3 regions of the Synechococcus sp. R60.1 genome follow, and region 2 is predicted to be linked to each of the others. Evidence: predicted binding sites of a transcription regulator. Region 2 holds the regulator's gene; each other region holds the start of a gene.
The links. Region 2 encodes NtcA, which controls nitrogen genes in cyanobacteria. Its sites were predicted from a motif close to GTANCNNNNGNTAC; they were not measured.
Positions count from the first base shown of each region.

Region 1 (7,136 bases), on a different contig from region 2:
GGCCGCTCTGCAACAGAAAGGGGATCACCCCGATGTTCTCACTATGACCGCTACCCCCATCCCCCGCACCCTCACCCTGGCCCTGCATGGGGATCTGGATGTTACCCAAATTGACGAGCTGCCGCCGGGGCGCAAGCCCGTGCACACCCTGGTGGCCCGGCCAGGGGATCGCCTGCAGGTGATGCGGCTTATCGAGCGGGAAATTGCCCAAGGGCGGCAGGCCTACGTGGTGCTGCCGTTGATTGAAGAGTCGGAGAAGCTGGATCTCAAATCTGCCATCGAGGAACACCAGCGTCTGCAGGAAAAGGTCTTCCCCCAATTTCGGGTGGGCCTGCTGCACGGGCGCTTGACCAGTAGCGAGAAGGAAGCTGTCATTGCGGCCTTTCGCCGGCGGGAGCTGGATATTCTGGTCTCTACCACGGTGGTGGAGGTGGGGGTAGATGTGCCCAATGCCTCGGTGATGCTGGTGGAGCATGCGGAGCGCTTTGGGCTCTCCCAACTGCACCAACTGCGGGGGCGGGTAGGGCGGGGATCTGACCAGGCCTACTGCATCCTGATGACAGGATCCAAAAGCGAGGAGGCCCTGCGGCGGCTCAAGGTGCTGGAGCAGTCCCACGACGGGTTTTTCATTGCCGAGATGGATCTGCGCTTCCGCGGCCCAGGGGAGGTGATGGGCACCCGCCAGTCGGGGCTACCCGATTTTGCCCTGGCCAGTCTCATGGAGGATCAAGAGGTGCTGCAGCTGGCCCGCCAGGCGGCAGAGCAGCTTATTGTCCAAGACCCTGACCTGAAGCGCTGGCCCCCCTTAAGCCGCATACTGGAAGAGCGTCAGGCCCGTCTCTTGGGCCCTGGGTTGTTGACCTAAGCTAGGGGCAATTGGAGCACTATGCCCTATACTCTCGAAGACTTAAAAGCCCACGGCCTTTCCCCGGCGGAATATCAACAGATCCAGCAGCAGCTGGGCCGGGATCCCAACCCCAACGAGCTGGCCATGTTTGGGGTGATGTGGTCAGAGCACTGCTGCTACAAAAACTCCCGCCCTCTGCTGAAAAACTTTCCCACCACGGGCGAGCGGGTAGTGGTGGGGCCGGGGGAAAATGCCGGCGTAGTAGATCTGGGGGAGGGGGATTGGCTGGCGTTTAAGATCGAGTCCCACAACCATCCTTCGGCAGTGGAGCCCTTCCAGGGGGCAGCTACCGGCGTGGGAGGGATCCTGCGGGATATCTTTACCCTGGGCGCCCGTCCCATTGCCCTGCTTAACTCGCTGCGCTTTGGGCCGCTAACAGATCCCCGCAACCGCCGCCTCATGGCCAGGGTGGTGGAAGGGATCGCCCACTACGGCAACTGTGTCGGGGTACCCACAGTGGGGGGAGAAGTGGCGGTGGATCCCTGCTACAGCGGCAATCCCTTGGTCAACGTCATGGCTCTGGGGCTGCTGGAGACGCCGGCAGTGGTGAAATCGGCAGCGCGGGGGGTGGGGAACCCGGTCTTGTACGTGGGCGCCACCACCGGGCGGGATGGCATCCGCGGCGCCAGCTTTGCCAGCGCCGAGCTCAAGGAGGATGCGCAGCAGGATCGGCCGGCAGTGCAGGTGGGGGATCCCTTCCTGGGCAAGTGCCTCATCGAGGCCTGTCTGGAGGCCTTTGCCACAGGAGCTGTGGTGGCTGCCCAGGATATGGGGGCAGCCGGGATCACCTGCTCCACCGCGGAGATGGCCGCCAAGGGAGGGGTGGGGATCCGCTTTGACCTCGACCGAGTGCCGGCGCGGGAAAGCGGCATGGCTGCCTGGGAATACCTGCTCTCGGAATCCCAGGAGCGGATGCTGCTGGTGGTGCAAAAAGGCCGCGAGGCGGAGGTGATGGAGATCTTCCACCGCTGGGGTTTGCAAGCTAGTGTGGCCGGGGAAGTCATTGCCGAGCCGCTGGTGGAGATCTGGCACCAGGGATCCTGCGTGGTGCAGGTGCCGGTGCGGGCTTTGGCCGAAGACACCCCCGTCTATGTCCGTCCGGTGTTGCCAGAGCCGCCAGCCTACGTGCAGGCAGCGTGGCAATGGGATCCCGCCACTCTACCCCCTTGTGATTGCCAGGGGATCCACCTCGCTCAGGCAACGCTGGCATGGAAAGAGGTGCTGCTGCAGCTTTTGGCCAGCCCCACCCTGGCCAGCAAAGCCTGGATCTATCGCCAATACGACCACCAGGTGCAAAACAACACCGTCCTTTGGCCGGGCCAGGGAGATGCGGCGGTTATCCGCATCCGTTCCCAAAAGTTTGGCGTGGGCGAGGTGCCGCCCCTGCGAGCTTCCCGCAAGGCCATCGCTGCCACCCTGGATGGCAATGGCCGCTGGGTGTATTTGGATCCCTACGAGGGGGCCAAGGCAGCCGTGGCGGAAGCTGCCCGCAACCTCACCTGTGTGGGGGCCGATCCCCTAGCTGTTACCGATAACCTTAACTTTGGCAATCCCGAAAACCCGGTGGTGTACTGGCAGCTGGCCCTGGCCTCTCGGGGGATTGGAGATGCCTGCCGTGCCCTCGGTACGCCGGTAACGGGGGGAAACGTTTCTCTCTACAACGAGACCCTCACCCCCCAGGGATCGCAGGCTATCTACCCTACCCCTGTCATTGGCATGGTGGGTCTTATTCCCGACTTGAAATGCATCTGTGGCCAGGGGTGGCAGCAAGAAGGGGATCTCATTTACCTCCTGGGATCCCAGGCCCTCACCAGCTTGGGGGGCAGCGAGTATTTGGCGGTCATCCACCAGCAAGTTACGGGCCGGCCCGCGCCAGTGGATCTGGAATTGGAAAAGCGGGTGCAAGCTGCCTGTCGCCATGGAATCCGCCAGGGCTGGGTGCGCTCTGCCCACGACTGCAGCGAGGGGGGATTGGCTGTGGCTTTGGCAGAAGCCTGCTTGAGCGGAGGCCGCGGCGCAACCCTCTCCCTGGCTCCTGGATCCTTGCGCTGGGATCAGGCCCTGTTTGGCGAGGGATCCAGCCGCATCCTAGTCTCCGTAAGCCCGGCCCACCGTTCCCTCTGGGAAGCCTATTTGGAGTCCCAGCTCCCCGGCCAGTGGCAGCTTGTGGGAGAGGTGGGATCCCCTGCGGATCCCCTGCTCTTAAGGACGGCAGAAGAGGATCCCTTACTGGTGGTGTCTTTGGCAGCCATGCAGGCCGCCTACCACGGTGCCTTTTCGGACTAGCTGAGCCTCGGTTGGGAAACCGTTTTCTGCGCCCAGCTCCCTTCTCCCTTGGGGAGAGGGGCCAGAGGTTGGAGAGGACAACATCCTTAGGGGGATTTTTCCTCACACAAATTGGCCTGGATCACCTCTCGATATTGGGACTTGGGCTTAACGCCCACCAACTGGGCCACCAGCGTCTTGTTTTTGAAAAATTGCACCGTCGGGGTGCCCGCCACCCCCCCTGCCTCTGCAATCTCCGGATCTTTCTCAATATCGATCTCCACCACGTGCAGCTTGTCCGAGAACTCATCGATGATCTTGTTCAAGATCGGCTTGAGGGCATGACAAGGGGCACAGGTGGGGGCGGTGTACTTGACCATGAGCAGGCGATCGCTTTCGTGGTAGAGTCGCCGCAGGGCATAGCTCCCCTCATGGCAAGTCTTGCTGAAGTCTAAGTCATCCTGTCCATTCTCCTCAAAGCTGGCCTCCTCAACAGCAGGATCCCCAGCAGACTCTGCCGCAGAAGTCGCAGCAGGGCTGGGTTCAGGATGGCTTTGGGGAAGGACGTGATACTCCTGGGCCAAGCCGTGTTCCGAGAGCCAGCGCTCTGCCAACATGGCCGCCATACAGCCAGTGCCGGCAGCGGTAATCGCCTGACGAAACTCGTGATCCTGCACGTCGCCGGCGGCAAACACCCCCTCCACACTGGTGGCCACGGATCCCGGGCGGGTGACGATGTAGCCGACTTCATCCAGTTCCAGTTGTCCTTTGAACAAGTCGGTGTTGGGCTTGTGGCCAATGGCATAAAATAGGCCACCCACTGACATCTCGCGTATTTCGCCGGTTTGGTTGTTCCGCACTTTCACCCCGGTCAGGCGCAGGCCGTCGCCCATCACTTCCACCGCCTCGGTGTTCCAGTGCACAGTGATCTTGGGGTTGTTGAGAACACGATCCTGCATGGCCTTGCTGGCCCGCATTTTGTCGCTGCGCACCAGCATGTGCACGTGGGATCCAAACTTGGTCAGGTAGGTGGCTTCCTCACAAGCAGTATCGCCGCCGCCGATCACCACCAATTCCACCCCTCTGAACATGGGCATAGCCCCATCGCAGACAGCACAAGCTGACATGCCCCGGTTCCAGTAGGTCTCCTCCCCCGGCAGGTGTAGGCGCTTGGCTGTGGCCCCGGTGGCGATGATCAGGCTGTGGGTGCGCAATTCCCGCTCGTCAGAACGGACGACAAAGGGCCGCTGGCTTAAATCCACAAAGGTGACATCTTCGGTGTAAAGTTCTGCCCCCCACCGCTGCGCTTGAGCCCGCATGTTCTTCATCAGTTGGGGGCCGGTGATGCCCTCGGGAAAGCCCGGAAAGTTCTCCACCTCGGTGGTGGTCATCAGTTGCCCGCCCGGGATCCCGCCCGCCTGGAACCCCTCAAACACAACCGGCTTCAGGTTGGCACGCCCAGCGTAAATGGCTGCTGTAAACCCAGCAGGGCCGGAGCCGATAATCACCACATTCTCAACCCGACTTTGCTCTGTCATCCGATGTCTCTCCTTCTGCAATGGGAATAAAAGCCAAACTCATAACGACTACGCTTTAGCTTAACACCCCTTGGCGAACCGGTCGAGGCCGAGGCCTATTAGCCTCATTTTCGCTCGCCTCAGGCCATTGGGGCCTTTTTTGCCCATCCCATAGGGTTATCTCTGCCCAGAGGTTGGCCAAGTGGCGGCCATTGCCCAAGTTTTGGATCCCCAACACCCAATCTCGGTTGACCCAAGCCAGAAGGAAAAGAGGTGTCTGAGATGGCCAGCAATTTGGTCTTGGTCAGAAAGCGGAGCTCAAATGAATTTTGTATCAGAAACTACAAAATACCCGTGTTGGCCTTTCTAGGATGAGTGAGCGTTTTTGGCCTGTCTGGGTCGAAGCGTGGGGATCACCTGCTGGGATCCCATTTGTTTCAGCCACAGTTCCCCCAGTCTTAACCGCAACCCAATCAGGAGAGAGTAATGGCATCCACGCCCCAAGAAGTGCTTCAGATGATCCAGGACAACAACGTCCAGATAGTGGATCTCAAGTTTGTGGATATCTTTGGCACCTGGCAGCATGTTTCCTTCCACACCTCGATGATCAAGGAAGAAACCTTCACCGAGGGGCTTCCCTTTGACGGATCCAGTATCCGGGGCTGGAAAGCGATCAACGAGTCGGACATGTACATGGTGCCGGATCCCAAAACGGCTTGGATCGATCCCTTTCTGGAGGTGCCCACCCTCAGCATAACTTGCAGCATTGTTGAGCCGCGCACCGGCCAGCCCTATAGCCGCTGTCCCCGCAGCCTTGCCGCCCGTGCCGTTGCCTATCTGCAATCGACGGGCATTGCCGATACGGCTTACTTCGGGCCGGAAGCGGAGTTTTTCATTTTTGAAGATGTTCGCTTCGACCAAACCCAAAACTCGGCCTACTACTTCGTGGATTCCATCGAAGGTCGCTGGAACTCGGGCCGCGAGGAGAAAGGTGGCAACCTGGGCTACAAGCCTCGCTACAAAGAGGGCTATTTCCCGGCCCCGCCCACCGATGCCCATCAAAACATCCGTACCGAGATGCTGCTGACCATGGGCAAGTTGGGGGTGCCCATCGAGAAGCATCACCACGAGGTGGCTACCGGCGGGCAAGGGGAGTTGGGCTATCGCTTTGCCGATCTGATCACGGCTGCCGACTACATGATGGTTTACAAATACGTGATCCGGAACGTGGCCCGCAAGCACGGCAAAACCGTCACCTTCATGCCCAAGCCCCTATTTAACGACAACGGCACTGGCATGCACACCCACCAGTCCCTCTGGAAGGATGGCCAGCCCCTGTTCTACAGCGAAGGCACCTATGCCAACCTGAGCGAGACAGCTCTCTACTACATCGGTGGCCTGCTCAAGCATGCCCCGGCAATCCTGGCCTTCACCAACCCCACCACCAACTCCTACAAGCGCTTGGTGCCCGGCTTCGAGGCGCCGGTGAACCTGGCTTACTCCCAGGGCAACCGTTCCGCTGCCATTCGCATTCCGGTGACCGGCAACAATCCCAAGGCCAAGCGTCTGGAGTTCCGCTGCCCGGATGCCACCTGCAACCCCTACATCGCCTTTTCGGCCATGCTGATGGCTGGCCTGGACGGGATCAAGAATAAGATCCACCCCGGCGAGCCTCTGGACAAAGATATCTACGATCTGGAGCCGGAAGAGCTGGCCAAGATCCCTTCCACACCCGGATCCCTGCTGGATGCTCTGGAAAGCTTGCAGAAGGATCATGCCTTCTTGCTGGAGGGAGGCGTCTTCACCGAAGATCTGATCCAGACCTACATCGAGTACAAGATCGACAACGAGATCAACCCCATCAATCTGCGGCCTCACCCCTACGAGTTCGCCCTTTACTTCGACGCCTAAGCGGTGTGGCCGATTCTGCAGCGGGATCCCTGATGGGATCCCGTTTTTTTCCGAGGAAATAGCACCCCTCAATTGTGGATCCCTTGGGCAACTTAGCTACTTTTGGTCAACAGCACCTCGTGCCAGCGTTGAAGCGTCCTGTGCCGTCCATCGACCTGAGGAAGCTCAACCCAGAAACCAAAAGGGGATCCACAGCCGGGATCCCTTCTCGCTGAGCTCATGCCAGAGCATCAACAGTTACGGGCAGATCAGCTCATGCTGACACGGCTACGGTCGTAGTTGAGCCGAAAGGTGGGATGCACTTTTCCTTGGATGCGGTTCCAGAAGTTGCGCACGTTGACATGCAGGCCAATCTGCTCTGTACCGCGGAGCAGCATGGATTGCTGACGAATCCGAATCAAGCGTTGATGGCTCATCATCAAGCGGCGAGACAGCTCATCCAAGACATGAGAACGGCCATTGGCAGCCACCGGGGCAGATGCCTCTGCCGTCTGAACGGGTTGAGCCGGCCCTTCGGCCGCCTTGAGATGATGAGC
Region 1 covers NZ_JANSIA010000015.1:23,055-30,190, forward strand. Annotated here, with positions in the region: gene recG (ATP-dependent DNA helicase RecG) at 1-865, shown strand, start outside; gene purL (phosphoribosylformylglycinamidine synthase subunit PurL) at 887-3,193, shown strand; gene trxB (thioredoxin-disulfide reductase) at 3,280-4,710, opposite strand; gene glnA (type I glutamate--ammonia ligase) at 5,176-6,600, shown strand; gene NW834_RS03920 (DUF4278 domain-containing protein) at 6,849-7,136, opposite strand, start outside.
Region 1: glnA (type I glutamate--ammonia ligase) is a predicted target of NtcA. The motif match lies at 5,021-5,034, and genes of this name have one in related genera.

Region 2 (7,136 bases):
AGTGCGAGCTTCTAGGGCATCCACCTGCTCTGCCAATTCCTGCAAGAAGGGGTAGGCGCTGAAGTCGTAGATGGCATGCACCGCGTCCAGCCGCAGCCCATCGAGATGAAACTCCTCCAGCCAGTACTCGGCGTTTTGTAGGAAAAACTCTCGCACGCCGTCAGAATAGCGGTCGTCGAAGTTGAGGGCATCCCCCCAAGGGGTGTGGTACTTGTCGGTGAAGTAGGGGCCAAAATCCCGCAGGTAGTTCCCCTCCGGCCCCAGGTGGTTGTAGACCACATCCAAGATGACGGCCAAACCCAGTTGGTGGCAGGCATTGACTAGGGCTTTGAAGCCTGCCGCTCCTCCATAGCTGGTCTGCACCGCGTAGGGGTAGACGCCGTCGTAGCCCCAGTTGCGCTCTCCTGGAAACTGGGCCACCGGCATCAGCTCCAGCACGTTTACCCCCAACTCCACCAACTCCGGCAGGCGAGGGATCAGAGCAGCAAAGGTGCCCTCGAGGGTAAAGGTGCCTACATGCAGCTCGTAGAGGATCCACTGAGACAGGGGGATCCCCTTCCACCCCTGATCCTGCCAGTCGAAGCGGGGATCCACCACCCGCGAAGGGCCGTGGACGCCGTAGGGCTGGCAGCGGGAAGCGGGATCCGGCCGCTCCACTACCCCTGCCTGGGTGTGCAGACGGTAGAGATAGTCCACCGGCCCAGGCGGGATCCCGTCCACCTCCCCCTGCCAATAGCCCTGCTCATCCCGCACTAGAGTAAAGCAACGTTGGACAGGGCTGAGCAGCTTCAGCTCCACCTGCTCAACCAAGGGCGCCCACACCGAGAAGTGATAGCAGCCTGAGCCCAGGGGATAGGCGCCCATCCGCCCGGCCTGGAAGAAAGGAGAAGCCTGCAACACAGAATCTATCCCGCAACTCGGCTTCCACTATAGCGAGCATGCCTGGCAAAGGCCGGAGAGTGGGTTTTTGGCTTCTCCTCTGCCATAGTGGAATGGGTCTCTAGCGCTTAGGTCTCATGCTCAACTACCCGCCCAGCTATCCGGATCCCACCGTTGTCGACATCTACCACGGGCAGGCGGTACCGGATCCCTACCGCTGGCTGGAGGATCTGGATTCGGAGCAGACGCGGGCCTGGATTGAGGCGCAAAACCACCTTACCTTTAACTACTTGCAGCAGATCCCAGCCCGGCAGCGGATCCGAGAACGCCTGACCCAGCTCTGGAACTATGAAAAATACAGCCAGCCCTTCAAAGAAGGGGGCCGCTACTTCTACTTCAAAAACGACGGCCTGCAAAACCAGAGCGTTCTCTACACCCAAGAAAGTCTAGAGGGCCAGGCGCGGGTTTTGCTGGATCCCAACACCTTCTCGGAAGACGGCACGGTGGCTCTAGCGGGCATTGCCATCAGCCGCGCTCGCGACAGCGGTGCGGAGCACGCTGGACGGTATTTAGCCTATGGCCTCTCCTGCTCCGGCTCCGATTGGCAAGAGTGGAAGGTGCGGGACATCGAGACCGGCGAGGATTTGCCGGATCACCTGCGCTGGATTAAGTTCTCGGGAGTAAGCTGGACCCTGGACGGGCAGGGATTTTTCTACAGCCGCTACGACGAACCGGCCCCCGGCAGCGAATACGAAAGCGCCAACTACTTCCAGAAGCTCTACTACCACCGCCTGGGCACCTCCCAGTCAGAAGATGTCTTGGTCTATCACCGCCCCGACCAAAAAGAGTGGGGCTTTGCCGGCGGGGTTACTGAAGATGGGAATTACCTCATCATCTCCGTCTGGCGGGGCACGGATCCCAAAAACCTCATCTTCTACAAAGACTTGCGGGATCCCCAGTCTCCTGTAGTAGAGCTCATCCGCGAGTTTGAGGCCGAATACAGCTTCGTGGGCAACGACGGATCCCGCTTTTGGCTGTTGACGGACTGCCAAGCTCCTCGGCGGCGACTGGTGGCGATTGACTTGGAGCAGCCTGACCAGGTGCAGGAGGTGATCCCCGAGGCGGAGGAGACCCTGCAGGGGGTTAGCTTGATCAACAATCAGTTTGTGGCCTTCTACCTCAAAGACGCCCACACCCAGATCAAGACCTTTGCTTTAGACGGCACCTACCTAGGAGAAATCCCGCTGCCCGGGCTGGGATCCGCCAGCGGCTTTGGCGGCAAGCGCTACGACACCGAGACCTTCTACACCTTTACCAGCTTCACTACCCCGCCCACCATCTACCGCTACGATTTCACCAGCGGCACCAGCACCCTGTTCCGTCAGCCCCAGGTGGATTTCGATCCCCAGGCCTACGAGGTGCAGCAGGTGTCTTACACCAGCAAAGACGGCACCCGCATCCCCATGTTTCTCGTCCACCGCCGTGGCCTGACTCGGACAGGGGATCACCCCACTCTGCTGTATGGCTACGGCGGCTTTGGCATCTCTCTTACCCCCAGCTTTTCAGTGGGTCTGGTGGCCTGGCTGGAAATGGGCGGTGTCTATGCCCAGCCAAGTTTGCGCGGCGGCGGCGAGTACGGAGAAGAGTGGCACCAGGCGGGCACCAAGCTCAACAAGCAAAAGGTGTTCGACGACTTTATTGCCGCTGCCGAGTGGCTGATAGCCCATGGCTACACCAACCCCGCCAAGTTGGCCATCTCCGGCGGCAGCAACGGCGGCCTCTTAGTGGGGGCCTGCCTGGTTCAGAGGCCGGAGCTGTTTGCAGCGGCCCTGCCGGCAGTGGGGGTGTTCGACATGCTGCGCTTTCATAAGTTCACCATCGGCTGGGCCTGGATCTCCGAGTACGGATCCCCGGAGAACCCGGAGGAATTCAAGGCCCTCTACGCCTATTCCCCTCTGCACAACCTCAAGCCCGGCACTGCCTATCCCGCCACCCTGATCACCACCGCAGATCACGACGACCGGGTGGTGCCCGCCCACAGCTTCAAGTTTGCCGCTGCCCTGCAGGCAGCCCAGGGGGGATCCCAGCCCATCCTCATCCGCATCGACACCAAGGCAGGGCACGGGGCCGGCAAGCCCACCAGCAAGCTGATTGAGGAAGCTGCCGACCGCTGGGCCTTTTTGGTGCAGGTGCTAGGGATCCCCTGGGACGGAACGGGAAGTTAGCGAGCTCTAGGACCCAGGCCCACCCGACCGGCATAAACTGCCGCTTCCCCCAGCTCGTCTTCGATGCGCAGCAGTTGGTTGTACTTGGCAATGCGCTCGCTGCGGCAGAGGGATCCGGTTTTGATCTGCCCGGCACGGGTGGCCACCGCCAAGTCGGCAATGGTGGTGTCTTCCGTCTCGCCAGAGCGGTGGCTGATGATGGTGCGAAAGCCGGCTTGAACTGCCAATTGGATGGCCGAGACGGTCTCCGTCAGGGTGCCGATTTGGTTGGGCTTGATCAAAATGGCGTTGGCGGCGGCGCTGTCGATACCCTTTTGCAGGCGGGTCAGGTTGGTTACAAACAGGTCATCTCCCACCAGCTGTACCCGGGATCCCAGTTGAGCGGTCATGGCTTGCCAACCGGCCCAGTCTTCTTCCGCTAGCCCATCTTCAATGGAAAGGATGGGATAGTTGGCCAGCAGTTGCTGGTAGTAAGCCACCATATCAGCCGCGCTGTGGGCTTTGCCCTCAAAGTGATATTGCCCATCCTGCAGCAGCTCGTTGGCGGCCACATCCAAGGCCAAGGCGATATCTGCTCCCGGTTTGTAGCCTGCCTGTTCAATAGCCGTCATCAGCAGATCCAAAGCCGCCGCATTGGAGTCGAGATCAGGAGCAAACCCCCCTTCATCCCCCACACCGGTGGACAGCCCCTTCTGCTGCAGCACTTGTTTTAGTACCGCAAACACCTCAGCCCCGTAGCGCAGCGCCTCGCGAAAGCTGGCCGCTCCAATGGGCACAAGCATAAATTCTTGAATATCGACGTTGTTGTCGGCGTGGGCGCCGCCGTTGAGCACGTTCATCAGCGGCACCGGCAGCAGGTTGGCAAAGGGCCCCCCCAGGTATTTGTAAAGAGGCAAGCCCACTGCTTCCGCAGCCGCTTTGGCTGTCGCCAGAGAAACTGCCAAAATAGCGTTGGCCCCCAGGCGGGACTTGTTGGGGGTGCCGTCCAGGTCGATCAGCAACTGGTCAATACGGGCTTGGTTGAGGGCATCTTCTCCCTGCAGCTCCGACTGGATGGGGCCAAGGATGTTTTCCACCGCCCTCAGCACACCCTTACCGCCGTAGCGTTTGGGATCCCCATCCCGCAGCTCGTGGGCCTCGAAGGTGCCGGTCGAAGCACCGCTGGGAACCTGCGCCAAGCCCGTTGCCCCATTGGCTAGACCCACCAGGGCTTCTAGGGTGGGACGCCCTCGCGAGTCGAGGATCTCATGGGCGGTAATCCACTCGATGGCTGTTTCCACAGTTACACCTCAGCAATTGGCTAGATAGCTCTGGCCAAAGCCAGATCCCCCCATAGACTAGTAGGTTTTTGCCCGCGATCCGGTCAGCTTCCAGAAAACTTTAAGTCTGTCCTTTAGGTATAGAGATTCTTCAAGGCTGCAGCAGTAGACTGAACATAAGCCGGGTAGAGCTTCAACCAACCATCGAGCGGGGTTTGCCTGGGCAAGGTGCTACTCAGGAGGTGTTCTCCTCTTCCTTCTAGGCAAAGCGATGGCTCAGCCGCATCGGGTCGTGTACGGTGATCTTCTTCTTGTGAATGGAGATGTACTTCTTCTTGCGCAGCTCTCCCAACAGGCGGGTGATGGTGACGCGGGTTGAGCCAATGGCCTCGGCAATGGCCTGGTGAGACAGCTTGAGATCGATGGTGACCCCATCCGGGCCAGGCACTCCGAAATCGCGACAGAGGATCAACAAAAAGCTGACCAGACGGGATCCCATGTCGCGATGAGCCAGCGTCTCGATCATCATCTCCGTTTGCAAAATGCGGGACGACAGGCTTTTAACCAGCAACATGGCCAGTTCGGCGTTCTCCTGCAAGGATTTTTCCACCTGCTCGATCGGTAGAGAGAGTAACTCGGTAGGCGTAAAAGCCACCGAGTGATAAAAGCGGTCGGAGCGCTGTCCCGTGATAAAGGAGAGCACGCCGAAGATGCTGTTTTCGCGTAGGAGGGCGACGGTGATTTCCTCCCCCATTTCGTAGACCCGCGAGAGCTTAACCGCTCCCTTTACCAAAAAGTAAACCCGCTCCGCCGGATCCCCTGGAAAAAAAATGGTCTTCCCGCGCTCAAACGTTTCGATAACCGGAGGATGGTGAGGGCCTCCCAATTGCTTGAAGGCTGTGATCAGAGATTTTTCCGCTACGGCCACCGCCATACTCATTAACCTTTTAAGGTCAGTTTATACCTAAGATCAACCTATTAAGATCAATCTAGAAGCATTAGGCTAGGTTGCAACCCCTTGACTTCAGAATCGATGATGATACCAAGATTTACCCTAAAGTAGAAGGTTCTGCCCAGGCATCTTTGTAGCACGTGCTACATTTTTGAGTCTCGTTTTTGCCCCAGAAAGGGATCCCCAACCGAAAGCAGGGGTTAGGATAAGAGCCATTGTCGCTGGGGGTTGCGTCGGCCCTTGGCGGTAGAGAGTGGAGTGGGTTGGAACATTCTATCTATCTATCTATCTATGGGGAGCCCGGAGGCTGTTGTTGCTGCACCTTCTCAACTGAGCCGCCAGCATTTCACAGTGCGGATGCCGGATCCGGCCAATCACCTGCTGGAGGTGGAACTGCAGATCCAAGAGGTGGATCCAGAGGTGCCTTTGCGGCTGCGACTGCCGGTGTGGACGCCGGGATCCTACCTGGTGCGGGAGTATGCCCGTCATGTGCAGGAGTTTCAGGCGGCAACTGAGCAAGGGATCCCTTTGGCCTGGCGGAAGGTGGACAAGAACACCTGGCAGATCGATCCGCCGGGCTGTTCTGCCGTGAAGGTGTGCTACCGGGTCTATGCCTATGAGCTGACGGTGCGCACAAACCATCTGGATTTGACCCACGCCTATTTCAACGGGGCAGCGCTCTTCCTCTACGTGCCCGGTCGCGAGCGGGAACCTTACACCTTGACGGTGATCCCCCCCAAGCCCGATTGGCGCATCGCCACCAGTTTGCGGCCCTTGACCTCTCCTTCTGAGGATCCCACTTCCGGCCAGTCTTTTGTGGCAGAGGACTATGACGAGCTGGTGGATAGCCCGGTGGAGGTGGGCCTGCATCGGATGCAATCGTTTGAGGTGGAAGGGATCCCACATTACCTTGTGGTTTGGGGGTCGGGCACTCTGGATGTCGATCGGGCCGTTGCCGATGCCAAGGCCATTGTCGAAACCACAGCCGCATTTTTTGGTGGGCTACCCTACGACCGCTACTGGTTCATTGTGCATTTGTCGCCGGGAGGATTTGGTGGCCTTGAGCACAAGTACAGCACCACCCTTCTTTACTCTGGGCTAGAGCTGCATCAGCCAGAGTCCTATCGTCGGTTTTTGGCTCTGATGGCCCACGAGTTGTTTCATGCCTGGAATGTCAAGCGTCTGCGTCCTCTGGCATTGGAAAAGATCGATTACAACCAGGAAAATTATCTGGAATGTCTGTGGTTTTGTGAGGGGGCGACCAGCTATTACGAAAACGTCATCTTATTGAGGGCAGGGATCCTCAGTGCCGGCGATTTTTTAAAAGTTCTTTCCGAACAGATTGGCCGCTTGCAGCGTACTCCGGGCCGGGCCGTGCAATCGCTGCGGGAGTCCAGCTTCGACACCTGGATCAAACTCTACCGCCCCCACGAAAACACCCTCAACAGCCAGGTTTCTTATTACTTAAAAGGGGCTTTGGTCTGTTGGCTGCTGGATCTGCACATTCGCCACCTTTCCGGCGGTCAGGGATCCCTGGATACGGCTTTGCAGGATCTGTGGCAGCGCTTTGGTCGGTCAGAGAAGGGCTACAGCGACCAAGACTTGCGGGAGGCGTTTGAGCGGGCAGCCGGTGCCGATCTTGGCCGGTTTTTCTCCGCCTATGTGGAAGGCACGGAAGAGCTAGACTACAACACTTACCTACACCCCTTTGGCCTCACCCTCAAAGCCCAATTCAGCCGCCCCAACCCCAGCCCTTACTTGGGCCTTAATTTCAACGGCGAGGGCAATCGCATCAGCGCAGTAGAGATGGGATCCCCGGCG
Region 2 covers NZ_JANSIA010000103.1:2,487-9,622, forward strand. Annotated here, with positions in the region: gene treZ (malto-oligosyltrehalose trehalohydrolase) at 1-900, opposite strand, end outside; gene NW834_RS12200 (prolyl oligopeptidase family serine peptidase) at 1,017-3,104, shown strand; gene eno (phosphopyruvate hydratase) at 3,101-4,384, opposite strand; gene ntcA (global nitrogen regulator NtcA) at 4,623-5,297, opposite strand; partial or broken gene NW834_RS12215 (M61 family metallopeptidase) at 5,607-7,136, shown strand, end outside.

Region 3 (7,136 bases), on a different contig from region 2:
CGCCCATATGGGGCTGCAAGGGGTGATCTTGAGCTGGAGTGGAGTGGTGGCCGATGACGAGAACTTGCACCTACAGGCCATCAACCAACTGCTGGTGGAAGAGAACCTGCGCCCCTGGAACCTGTGCTGGCCGAAGTCGGGATCCCCTGGGCAGCGGGAGCTTTACCGGCTGCAATACCTGGGCCGACCGGATCGAGAGCGCCTGCCGGCTCTGTGGGGGGAGCAGGGGCGGGTGCTCAACCCCAAGCAGCTGGAAGAGCTGCTGAAACGCAAGGCCCTATACTACCGACAGGCTTTGCAGGGGCAGAGGGAATTGCCTCTCATTCCCGGCCTGAGGGAAACTTTGGAGACGCTGGAGCGGCTGCAACTGAAGGTCGGCCTGCTGTGTGGCCAAGCGGCAGCCGAGGTGACCGCTTTTCTGGAGCGTTTCCAGTCCTGTTGCCCGGCCCTGATACGGTTGACCGATGTGCGCTCCTACCGAGTGACGGGGGATGATGCAGACCCAATGCTTTCCCCAGGACACTTGCACCGCCTGCTTTTGCAGCGGATGGAATTGCCTGCCCAGGAGTGCTTGAGCATTGAGGCCACCTACCCCGGCATTCAGGCAGCCCGTTCGGCAGGGATCCCGGTGCTGGCGCTGGCTACCTTCTTTCCTCTGCACATGCTGCAGCGGCGGGCCAATTGGGCGGTGGACGGCTACCACCAGGTGGAATGGGATCGCATCCAGAATTGGTTTGCCGGCGGCCAAGACCGTCCTTCGACCCCAGAAGCAGAGGCCGGTTCCTGCAAGAGATCCCAGGGAGGTCAGCCCCAGCCCTAGGGCAGGATCAGCATGCCATCCCCAAAGGAATAGAAGCGATATCCCTGGTCGACGGCCTCTCGGTAGAGAGCCAGCAGCCTTTGCCGCCCGATCAGCGCAGCCACCAGCATCATCAGGCTGGAGCGGGGCAGGTGAAAATTGGTGACCAGTCCCTGAACCACCCGCCAGGAGTAGCCGGGGTAGATGAAGAGATCACTTTTCCCCTGCCAAGGCTGCAAGGTGCCAGAGGCTGCCGCGGTTTCCAAAGAGCGCACCACGGTTGTTCCCACCGCGATCACCCGCCCCCCTCGGGCTTGGGCTTTTTGGATGGCTGCCACCGTTTCTGCCGGCACCTTGAGCCACTCGCTGTGGAGACGATGCTCGGTTACCCGCTCCGCTTCCACCGGTCGGAAGGTACCCAGGCCGATGTTCAGGGTGATGTAGGCCGTTTGGATCCCTTTTTGGGCCAGCCGCTCCAGCAGCTCCTGGGTAAAGTGCAGCCCTGCCGTGGGAGCAGCCACCGAGCCGGGGTGTTTGGCCCAGAGGGTTTGGTAGTCTTCAGGGCGAACTTGTCCTGAGCCCGGGGATCCGGAAGCCTTGATGTAGGGAGGAAGCGGGATCCGGCCCACCTGTTCCAGGATTTCCTCAAAAGGTTGCGCCCCTTCCCACTCAAACTGCACCACTCGCCCACCGGTCTCCGGATCCAAATCCAGGACAGTGGCTCTCAGCCCAGAGGGGGATCCCTGCTTGCTCCAAAAACCAATCCGATCCCCCACCTTCACCCGTTTGCCCGGCCTGACCAAAACCCGCCAGCTCCACGCCTGATCCGGCAGAGGTTGCGCAGCGGCAGGGATCCCTTCCAGGCAAGGCTCCAGCAGCAACACTTCGACCCGCGCCCCGGAGGGTTCCTTGGCCCCGAACAGGCGGGCCGGGATCACCTTGGTATCGTTGAGAACCAGCAGATCCCCCTCCCGCAGGTAGTCAGGCAGATGGCAGAAGCGGCGATGCTCGTGCCTATCCGGGTACACCACCAGCATCCGCGCCTGATCCCTGGGCTCCACCGGCGTTTGCGCAATCCGATCTGGAGGGAGGGTGTAGTCGTAGGAAGCTGTGAGCAGATCCGGATTGGGCTCCCTATCGCCCAAAGGCTCAGCCTCACCGGGGGGAGCGGCAGCAGGCGAAAAAGAGTCAGGCATGGAGATGAATCAAGATGGGGTTCTACGTGGATCCAGCATAGCCAACCGGATCCCGCCAACCCTCTCCCTTTTGAGGGAAGCGGCTAAACCTTGGCCACCACCACCTGCTGCGGCTGATCCTGATACTTGCCGGCGCGGTCGGCGTAGGTCACTTGGCAGGGATCCCCTTCCAGAAACAGAAGCTGGACCACCCCTTCGTTGGCGTACACACGGCAGTCGGCGCTGGAGGCGTTGGAAAACTCCAGGGTGAGATAACCCCGCCATCCCGCCTCAGCGGGCGTCAGGTTGGCAATCAGGCCCACCCTGGCATAGGAAGATTTGCCAATGCAGATCACGGTAATGTTATCCGGAACTTGCAGCCGCTCCAAAGACACCCCCAACCCATAGGAGTGGGCCGGGATGATAAAGTAATCCCCCATCTCGTCGTGGTGCAGCTCCACCGCTTCCAGATTCTTGGGGTTAAACCGTTTGGGATCCACCACTGTGCCGGGCACATGGCGAAAGATCTTGAACTCCACCGGCGACAGGCGGATGTCGTAGCCATAGGAGGACAGCCCGTAACTCAAAACGGGCCGAGATTCAACAGCGCGCACCAGCTCAGGGCAGAAGGGCTCAATCATCCCTCGCCGCGCTTGCTCACAGATCCAGCGGTCGTTTTTCAACATGGCTACAGCCGGCTTCCTGGAGAGTGAGGGCACATCTGGTGGACAAGCTCCAGTCTTATTGGGACTCCGCCCCCCTGACGCGACCCGTGTTGCCTAGGTCTTTCGGAGCGGAAACTGTTTGCGCTAGCGGTGCGGAGCAACATGGGCTGCTGTAGGCATAGCACCTGTGCCGCTGACTTGAGGGGGATCCAGAGAACAGGCAACATTCCCATCGGCAGTGCGGAGCCCTGGGCCTGGGATGCCACGTAGGCGCAGCTGCGTGATCAAGTCGGCCCGCTCCAGAAACGAATCCGGCATCTCCGGCCCGGTGATCACCATGTCCATGGAGATGGGGCGCTGGTCGATTAAGCTCAGCACTTCAGCTTCTGAGATCAGGCCCAACTTCACAGCCAAGCTCAGCTCATCCAACACCACCAAGTCATAGCGGCCACTCCTGACAGCCTCCTGGGTAAATTGCCACAGCTCATCCAATGCCACCCGCTCCTCAGGCTCTAGGTGAGGTGTATCGATGCACCGGTGCAGGCGACAGCGAACCCACTCCAAGGATCTGCCCAGGGAGAGACGATTTGCGGGCCCCTGATTGATCCCACCCTTGAGAAATTGCACGATCAGCACCCGCGTTCCCTGGCCTGCCAAGCGCATCGCCTGAGCCATGACGGGCGTAAACATGCCCCGGCTGGGGTGGGTGTAAAGCTGCAGGGATCCCTGGGGAACCAACTGGGCGGAGAGGGATCCATTCTGCTGAAGGAAAAGCTCGCCGGCAGCAGGGCTGGCTTGAGCCGCAGGCTGTTTGGCGCGGGCTACAGGAGCGGCATCCTTGGAGGAAGGCATAGGATTTGGAGAAGCAGTGCAAACCACGTTCTATCTCGCGAGCAGGCTAGAGAACACGGCCCTAGGTTATAGGGCCTACAAGTGGTGGAGAGCGTCGGCTATGGATTCCATGAAACACCACCTGTGCGTATCCGTCAATGAGTCGGTTCTGCTTCCGGCCAGCATACAAATCATCCCCAATAGAGTAATAGAAAATACAATCCTTGCCCATCCTAGCCTTTTGGCACAAGAGGCAATACCTGAAAAGCTTTGACAGGGGATCTCAATAAAATTTCAGGCCTAGCCCAGAAGCTTGTGTGTGGGGCTATCTCACTTGAGTATAGAGGTGCTCTATAAAAATTTGAGAAAAAGATCAATTTCTTCCAAATAAGATTAACTCTCACAAACAGGAATGCCAGCACCAGCAGCCCACCCACGAGAGAGGAGCAAGGGTCAACCTACCCCAAAAGCCTTGTCCACCAGGAGAGATAGTCATTTTTAAAATAACTATACATTTGGTCGGGAGCCGGGTAGGCCTACACATTAGCGAACATTCGTAGTAGAGAGAATTGTAACCAAAAGTCCAAGGAGTTAATTTCTAACCTCGAGAGTGAAGAAATATAAATTCGTCAATCATCTTCGTCAAAAAATGGATTATTGACAATACTTTTTTGAAAACCAGCATCTGATTTAGCAGAAGCGTAAAGAATTGCGTGCCTTTTATACTCTGAGGTCGTCTTCTTCAAGAGATCGCCTCTTTGATCATTTTTCTTACCGGTCTCAAGGCCAATGTTTTCTACTTAATTTAATCTCTATTTCTGTTATGAGAAATGAGCATTGGGCGTTCAGTTTGGATCCCACTTAAAATTGACCTGAAAAAGCTCTGGGGCTTTGGGTGCTGAGATTGCCGGGATCCCATTGCGCAATCAAAGCCGAGTCCTTCCTCTGGCGGGGGGAGAGATCTTTTTCTTGAGAAGGTAGATCCAATCCTGGAGAATACCTGATCCCTCATCCAAGCAGCCGGGAAGTCCGGGGATCCCACCCTCGATCCCTGGATCAAAGGGAAAAGACTCCATCCCGCCGGCACAAAAGTTTTCTGTCACCGACTTGGGCTTGGGAAAAACCCTAGGCCATTGTGAACTCGGGGTGTACGCCGCCGGGATGGACTGGGATCCGTCTCGCTGTTGAGTGGGCTGGCTTCTGGGTGTCGGTGTTCCCAATTGACGGCTTCTCCCCCCAGCACCAAGGTGGAAGCATTGCCCCCATCCAAGTTCAAGGCATGGCGACAGCCCAATTGCTGCATCAACTGCGCCATCTCCAGCAGGGTAAGCCCTTGGTTTTCCTGGGCATTGCCGGCGGTCACCAGCAGCAAATGTCCGCTGTCCAGTTGGCCGATGGCACTGCGGGCGGCTCGCTGCCTGCGAAAGAGGGGTTGAAATGCCTCCAATCGGGCATCCAAAACCACCTGCCCATCTAAGAGCAAGAGCGGCCCTGCGCCCAAGAGGTGAGGATAGGCTTCCAGCTCAGGCGGATCCAAGCGCAGATAAAAGCTGAGGCGATCCCCAGGAACCAGCTTGCGGGCTTCTAGGGCACCTTCTAGCCCCCGCCCTGCCAATACATACCCCTCACTGGGAATCTGTACCGTTAAACTGCCGGCCAGGCCAGCCATCAGAATCTCTTGCACCCGATCCTCCCGCACCATCACGAGCATTTCGTCGTCCGTTTGGGTGGTGTAGGTGGATCCCCAGTCGGGGGTGAACTGGGAGATGCCGGGCAGGATATAGCCTGTATTGATGCCCACCACTGGGATTTGATCCCCAATGGCATTGCGCAGCTCTGCTTGCATCCGCAAACGGGCAAAGCGCACGGATCCCCCTTCTTGCCCTGCCGTCCCATCCGACCAGGCGATGACCCCACGACCCAAAATGGGGCTGGAGATCCAACGGCCATCCCGACGAATTGCCCCCAGCGGCTGACGGGTGTTGCGGTTGAAAAACCCACCGTTAATGGCGGCTACTGCTCCCTGTTCGGGGCCAAAGGAAGACAGCTCCCCCAGACCCACCAGCCCCGCAGGTGCAGCCCAGATAGGCCGCAGTTGGCCCGCTGCGAGAGAAATGACCACGATAGAAACGGGGATCCGATTGTCTCCAACCCAAACCTCCTTCTGGTACAAAGGGATCCCTTGCACCACCCGCACCGGCTGCACACCGAGGGTCACCTGAGCTTGAGCAGCCACGCTGGGCAAAAAGAGAGCAGCAGTGCAGGCTAACCCCCAGCCCATGACCCAGGCGCTCAGCTTGGTTTTGGACATGTCTTCACGTCTTTAGGGCTTCACCATTGTCATTGGGAGATGATTATCCCCCTGCGGCAAAGGTTCCCATCACAATGAGCGACAACAGGATCCCGGGAAAGAGCAGCGTCACCAAGATCAGCAGTTCGGATAGGGTCATTGGGGAATGCTACCTACTTAAGGATTGAGCCAACACAGCAGCCCTAATTTTCACCCTAGCGATCCTATGGAAGTGGCCCAGGATCCCTTTGGGATCCCTTAACACTCGATCACCGGTTTTTGCGGCTGCCCGTGCATGCCATCTCTCGCTCTGCCGACAGTATCCTGGCAAGGGGAAAGCCTCATCCAACGGTTCCTATGGGCATCCAAGGCAAACGCATTGCCGTCGAACCCGGCCATCTTCGCCCCTGGCTCAAAGAGGCTGTTTTGGCAGGGGGTGGCAAAATTGTGCCCCTGGCAGAAGCAGAAGCCTTGGTCTGGGCCGATGCCTTTGATGTGCCCGGCCTGAAGTGCTGTCTGGCGGAAGGGAAAGGGATCCGCTGGGTGCAGCTGCCCTGGGCAGGGGTGGAACCCTTTGTTCGGGCGGGAGTCTTGGATCCCGCTTATGTGTGGACTTGTGGCAAGGGGGTCTATGCCCAGCCAGTGGCGGAACATGCCTTGGCCTTGACCTTGGCCGGCTTGCGCGACTTGAAGATCCGCGCCTTGGCCCAAACTTGGCAGGAGGGCTCCGGTACCAGCCTCTGGGGTAGCCGTGTGGTCATTTTCGGGGCCGGGGGCATCGCCCAAGAGTTGATCAAGCTGTTGCAGCCTTTTCAATGCTCCATCGACGTGGTGCGTCGCAAGGCGGATCCCTTGCCGGGGGCCACGCGGGTGGTGACACTCGCGGAACGGCAAACGGTGTTGGCAGGGGCAGATGTGGTGATCCTGGCTTTGGCCCTCACGCCGGAAACCGAGGGGATCATCGCCCAAGCTGAGTTGGAGCAGATGGGATCCCAGTGCTGGCTGGTGAATGTGGCGCGAGGCAAGCACATCGTGACCTCCGACTTGGTGGCCGCCCTGCAGCAGGGGGTCATTCGCGGGGCCGCCTTGGATGTCACGGATCCCGAGCCCCTACCGGATGGGCATCCCCTCTGGAGCTTGCCCAACTGCCTGATTACCCCCCACACTGCTCTTACCGATGCCATGATTGTCCCAGCCCTCTCTAAGCGGGTGCGAGAAAATGTGCGGCGCTTCCGGGCCGGGGATCCCTTGCTGGGGGTGGTGGATCCGGTTTTGGGGTATTGAGTCCTCTAGCCCCCCTCCCTTGGGGAGCCTGGGATCAGAAACATTTGGCGCCAAACCCTACTGCGAAGCCATCTCCCGCACGCGGGCAGCAA
Region 3 covers NZ_JANSIA010000034.1:2,067-9,202, reverse strand. Annotated here, with positions in the region: gene NW834_RS06550 (HAD family hydrolase) at 8-820, shown strand; gene queA (tRNA preQ1(34) S-adenosylmethionine ribosyltransferase-isomerase QueA) at 817-1,995, opposite strand; gene dcd (dCTP deaminase) at 2,079-2,660, opposite strand; gene NW834_RS06535 (cob(I)yrinic acid a,c-diamide adenosyltransferase) at 2,784-3,491, opposite strand; gene NW834_RS06530 (phosphodiester glycosidase family protein) at 4,570-5,781, opposite strand; gene NW834_RS06525 (D-isomer specific 2-hydroxyacid dehydrogenase family protein) at 6,118-7,044, shown strand; gene NW834_RS06520 (isocitrate/isopropylmalate dehydrogenase family protein) at 7,102-7,136, opposite strand, start outside.
Region 3: NW834_RS06535 (cob(I)yrinic acid a,c-diamide adenosyltransferase) is a predicted target of NtcA. The motif match lies at 3,676-3,689, and genes of this name have one in related genera.